2 linked regions of the Prochlorococcus marinus XMU1412 genome follow. The protein of the gene in region 2 interacts with the protein of the main gene of each other region in a pairwise test. Links are inferred from orthologs where the notes say so. Each region holds a gene or a part of one and is shown on either strand. Other genes may lie near its edges.

What was found.
Region 1: the proteins of HA152_RS08595 (region 2) and HA152_RS02825 interact in binary tests that used the Escherichia coli proteins (3 or more experiments, as listed by UniProt). The link is inferred for Prochlorococcus marinus XMU1412 from one-to-one orthologs.

The regions. Positions count from the first base shown.
Region 1 is NZ_JAAORJ010000002.1:11,216-14,284, reverse strand. Bases 26-3,015 are described here. They hold HA152_RS02825 (peptidoglycan D,D-transpeptidase FtsI family protein), read right to left. Parts: upstream 2,402-3,015; coding sequence 650-2,401; downstream 26-649. Other genes in these bases: HA152_RS02815 (CPBP family intramembrane glutamic endopeptidase), read right to left, coding at 2,914-3,015; HA152_RS02820 (hypothetical protein), read right to left, coding at 2,401-2,829; tal (transaldolase), read right to left, coding at 26-559. Outside these bases: more of tal, read right to left, coding at 1-25; more of HA152_RS02815, read right to left, coding at 3,016-3,069. UniProt on the Escherichia coli protein: Essential cell division protein that catalyzes cross-linking of the peptidoglycan cell wall at the division septum. Required for localization of FtsN.
Region 2 is NZ_JAAORJ010000004.1:376,054-378,924, reverse strand. Bases 40-2,831 are described here. They hold HA152_RS08595 (FtsW/RodA/SpoVE family cell cycle protein), read right to left. Parts: upstream 2,159-2,831; coding sequence 920-2,158; downstream 40-919. Other genes in these bases: HA152_RS08590 (hypothetical protein), read left to right, coding at 2,427-2,831; HA152_RS08600 (cytochrome c biogenesis protein CcdA), read right to left, coding at 181-837; HA152_RS08605 (cytochrome c biogenesis protein ResB), read right to left, coding at 40-180. In the rest of the region: more of HA152_RS08605, read right to left, coding at 1-39; more of HA152_RS08590, read left to right, coding at 2,832-2,871.

The sequences.
Region 1 (3,069 bases), on a different replicon or contig from region 2:
CCAATATACGGCCAACGAACGGAGAAATAAGGGTTATCTTTGCATTGGCACAAGTTACCGCTTGGCAGAAGTTAAAAAGTAAAGTTAAGTTGCATTTAATGCCCTCTTTTTCCAAAATTTCAGCTGCCTTAATTCCCTCCCAAGTTGCAGCAATCTTAATCAAAATTCTTTCCTTTTCAATTCCAAAATTCTTATAAAGATTGATCAATTTTCTCGCTTTTTCTACCGTAGCTTCGGTGTCAAAGCTCAGTCTTGCATCAACTTCTGTAGATACGCGCCCTGAAATAATTTTCAATATTTCTTTTCCAAAAAATACTGAAACTTGATCAACAGTTTCTTTGATTAATTCAATTTCAGAGAATCCTTTGGGCAACGCATTTTCTGAACTTTCTAAAGCTTTATCAATTAATTTCACATAATCAGGATTCTTGGCAGCAGCAAGAATTAGCGATGGATTGGTGGTGGCATCCCTTGGTTGAAACTTTTTTATCGAATCTAAATCTCCAGTATCAGCAACAACAACGGTCATTGCGGACAATTGTTCTAAAATTGATTTCATATCTAGATAATCATATATATACATAAACTAGCTTTTATTCCTGATGAAATCATCAGATAATGAACTAAATATTTATAAAAATGGAAAATTTTAGGGTTTTTTAACAATCATTCCATGATCTTTGATATTAGGAGGTATTTTTTCAATTACTATCAAACTCTCGATAATTTCTTTCACAACTGGCACAGCAACAGTTGAACCATATGCATATGATTTAGATGGCTCATCAACGACTACAAGGACAGCGTATTTTGGATCATTAACTGGTAAGGTCGCGACAAAACTACAAACTTTTTTGCTTGTATACGAACCATTTAAGGCTTTTTGAGAAGTGCCCGTTTTCCCAGCAATCCTATAACCCTCGATTTTTACTCCAGATCCACTACCTTTATCAACTACGCTCTCCATCCATTCAAGAACAGTTTGAGAAACCTCTTTTGAAAAAAGTTGTTTTTTTGGATTTTTATTAAATCTTTCCTTGAAAGTTGAGGTTACATGAGGAGTCACTTCAAAACCCCCATTTGCCAGAGCCGCATGAAGTTGAAGCAATTTAAGTGGCGAGATTGAGAACCCTTTACCAAAAGAAGTTACTGCAGGCTCAATTGATTGATTTACAAACAAATCTTTTCTCTTAAGTTGGCCAGCAGTTGATTCGAATAAGTCAGTCTCTAAATTTTTATTTATACCTAAATTTTTTAGCCAATCCCAATAAATTGTGGGGTCTAAATTTTGCATTATTTTTACCATCCCAACGTTACTTGAAACCTGCAAAACTTTTGGATAGTCAATATATCCATTACCTTTTTTGTCCCAATTATAAAGTGTCCATCCTCCAACATTAATTTTTCCAATATCTTCAACTACTCCATCTTTCTGGATTACTTTTTCTTCTAAAGCTAAGGCAAGATTAATAGGTTTAAAAGTAGAACCAGGCTCAAATAAGTCTTGAGAGTACCAGCCCCTAAAAAGTTCAGAATCATACTGCCAAAATTTATTTGGATCGTACGACGGGACTGAAACTAAGGAGAGAATCTGACCATTATTAACGTCCATAACAATTGCAAATCCCTTCTTTGCATTCCATTTGCTTACTTGCTTTGATAATGCATTGAATGACGCTTTCTGTAATTTTGAATCTATAGTTAGGCCTAATTTTTTGTAATCAGAAATAAAATCACCAGGGGCTGAATTATCCGGAAGAGGAGTTCCATCTCCTCCTATTTTTATAAAATTACTCTTATTAAAAACTTTAATTTGATTATCTAAATGAAGCTCTAAACCCGCTGAAGCTATATTCTCATCATTAACAAAACCGACAAGATTAGAGTAAATCGCCCCTTGTGGATAATATCTCTGCGAATATTTAAACAAATCAAGTCCGCTTATTTGAAGGTTTTTAATCTTTTCTGCCTTTTCTTCGGAAATTTTATCCAAAAGCTTTATGCCACTGATTTTATTATTAAATTTACTCAAGAGTATTTCACCATTTATATCCAAGATGGGCGACAATTTTTCAGTAACTTCTTCAATACTGCGAACTCTGTTAATTGAATCACCAGGAAAATTAAAATATTTTGGATGGGCCCATAATTTATAGAGCGGTTTATCGTAAGCAATTAGTCTATTATTTCTATCAACAATCGCTCTCCTTTTTTTTAAGGCGTTAGTTTTAGAAGACTGTATTAATCTTGCTTTCCTTTGCAAATCAGAGGAATTAAAGACTTGCAATTGAACTAACCTACCAAACAAACAAAATATTAATAGTAAGCTAAAAATATAGAGAAATTTAAATCTTCTTTGATCCAGTGGTTTTAGACGAACAATTTTTTTGTATTTTTTCATCAATATCCCCTTTGATATTTGCTATCTAGAAAACCTTCAATGAAACTACTTAAATTTTTCTTAAATAAACTTTCTTTTTTTTCTGGAAGTTTATCTAGATAGATTAAATCTTTAGGTTTAGTTTTTGTATAAGTATTAATAGACTCAAGTTCACTAATATAAAATTCCTCAATTTTGGAAATATAATCAATGAGATTATTATTGATAGCTCTTGTTTTAGATAAGTTTTTATATGTATTTGACCATTTTCTTTGACTATTAAAAGACAAGAACAACAAGGTGAAAATTAATACCAAAAGAGATATATTAATGGTGTCGAAAATTTGATGTATTAATTTGACATTAAATATATATATTTTTTCAGAGTTTTTTTTACTTTCATATGAAACTTTTTTTTTTAAATTAAGTTGATTCCCATAAGGTTTCATCTATGATTTATTTTTTAAATAAAAGAAGTGTTATTAATTAAATAAACATCTTTTTGTTTGATTCGCAAGTAAAAATTAAATATTTTATGTCCTCAATAGGAACAAATTTAAGAAAGTCAATCCATTCCATAAAGAATGCATAATCACTGAGGAAAACAAACTCCCCGAAGCAATTCTTGTAATTGCTAATCCAATCCCTAGAACAAATAATGGCGGCATTTCTCCCAAACTTAAATGGGC
Region 2 (2,871 bases):
TTTTTCTCCATCTAAAAATCCAAAAATGGGAGCGCTATCGAAATTATCAATATAGAATTTATGATTACTACCTTGAGGTATAAAAGTACCTATGCCACTGGAAATAGCTATGAAAATTATCAGTGATATTGCGAATCTTAAACTTGATATTTTTAAAATTAGATTCTTAAAAATAATCATTTAAATCCAATTTGAAAATAAATTTAATAATCCTAGTGCTACTAAAAATATTCCACTTAAGGTGGGAATTATTTGACTAAATTTTCTTAGTTCTAAAAATTTTTTTAAGTTTTCTGCTGTGGCTCCAGCAACAATTAATGGAGTGACTTGGCCTATTCCAAAGAAAAATAAAAAAATAATTGAGATTATCGGGTTTTTAGCTTGAGATACCCAAGCTAGAAGAGTTGCTAAAACTGGAGTGATGCAAGGTGAAGAGGCTAATCCAAAAGTAGTTCCTATTGTAAAAGGTGCTATTAAGGATGGTATCTTGTCCTCTATTATTTTTAGATCAGGTCCATTGGGAAACTGAAACTTTAGGATTCCTAATAAATTTAAACCCATTATTATTGCTATTAGAGCAACAAGTGAAGTGTAATATGATGGGATTTGCCCATATATTTTACCTAAGAATCCACTCGCAGCCCCCAGTGCAACAAGCGAAAAAACTACTCCTCCTGAAAAACTAATAAGTTTGAATTTATTTTTCTCTGTTCCTCCTATATAAGCAATAGTCACTGGAAGTAATGATAATGAACATGGCCCAAGACTTGTTAAAAGTCCTGCGCTGAAAACCAAAAATATAGTAAATGGACCAGGACTATTAAGACCATTCTGCATGAGCAGATTACCCTTTTGAGATAATTCTGAAATAACTAAATTAAATGATTCGATAACTTGAATTAAATCCCTTAAATTCTAACTAATTAAGAGTCTTTCGTGTATTAATCATACCAATCAATCCTGTTGACTCTAATGAACATCTCAGTAACATCCCTGCAATAAAAAAAGACGCTATTAATGAATTGCCACCATAACTAATGAAAGGTAGTGGTAAGCCTGTAGTAGGCATTGAACCTGTTGCTACAGCAATATGCATTATTGATTGACCTGTCAACAATACACCACATCCTATAGCAACTAATTTTGTATAGTTGTTCCTGCACTTAAGACTAATTCTTAGGCTTATGTAAGAGAATATTGCTAAAAATCCTAAGAATAAAGTACACCCCAATAAACCAAATTCTTCCGCAAAAATGGCAAAAATAAAATCTGTATACATGAAAGGTAGATACTGTAATTTTTGGATAGAAAGTCCAAAACCTTGGCCAAATAGACCACCTGAACCTATAGCTAACAAACTCTGAACCAATTGAAATCCATTTTCTTGTTGATCTTTCCAAGGATCTATAAATGAAGTCACTCTAAGTTTTTGATATTCGTTATTAAGGATGCTGATACATCCAGTAATGAATCCTATTGAAGCAAATGAGCAAAGAGAGCTAAGTTTTACTCCTCCACATAAACCCATTACCCAAAGAAGAATTCCAGTTAATGATGCAGTACTTAAATTAGGCTGTTTTAGTATTAATAAAATTAATAAACCAAATGATATTATTGAAATTAATTTTTTATCATTATTTACTATATTCCAATGTGCGAAAAGATTAGAAGCTTCTAGAATTAGAAAAGGTTTAATTAATTCAGATGGCTGCAGACGTAAATTGCCAAGGACAAGCCATCTTGAAGATCCGTTAACTGTAATTCCAGTAAAATTGGTAAGGAAAATCAAAAATAATAAAACATAAAAAATAATTCTTGAAAACTTTAAAAGATTTCTAATGTTTGTATTAAGTACGAAATAAAATAGACCAATTCCTGGAATTGTCCAAAAGATTTGTTTTTTAAGGAAATAAGCCCAATGTCCCATTTCCCTACTAGCTACCCACCAACTTGATGATCCTAGTATGCATATTCCTAATATTGACCAAATTCCAATGAGGACAATGAGGATTTTTGCCTCATAAGGCCATATAGTCCAAGGTAATGGAAAAATAGACTCTCTTAATAAATTGCCTAAATTTTTTTTGTAATTATAACTAAAGGTTTTTTTTCTTTTAGAAATTCTTTTGTATTTTATTTTTTCTTGACTTATCTCCAATTTTTTAGAAGTATATGTACTATTGAGACGTTTAATTGAGATTTTGCCAAGTCTTTTATTAACGTTTTAAAGTGTTAAAGCAATTAAAAAGATGACTTTGAATAAATTTTATTTTTGAAGAAAAAAGTAAAAAGTGGTCCATAGATTAATCATAAATCTTAAGAATTAATTTTTTATAGAAAAAAACTAGCTAAAAGGTACCTCTCCGTGATAGATTCCGTGAGTTTATATACTTACTTCAAACCATTCAGAGGGGGGTTTCTAAACTATGTTCACATCAGTGGACTCAAATAGAAAAAAACTTGAGCATCCTTCTAATGAGAATGTTCAATTTCCTCAATCCCTGAATAATTCCATCATCAAAGAAAGTAAATCTGGCATTGCCAATCAAATAAATCTTTTGCTTTCTCAAAATGATGAATACACAAAATTGCAATTAACAATTTTTGGAATTACTTTTATTTTTTCTATTTTATTAGCATCAATAACTGGAATTTTTCTAGGTTTTACTTATGGTTTTAGTATTTTTATAGGTGCAATTGCCGGCATTTTTTACCTACGTTTGCTTGCCAAAAGTATAGGGAAACTTGGTAAAGAGTCATCAGGTGTATCAAAATTGCAACTATTAGTTCCAGTTTGCCTCTTTATTTTTGCGAGCAAGCTAGGATCTTTGGATATTTTTCCTGCGATGATAGGTTTTTTTATTTATAAGC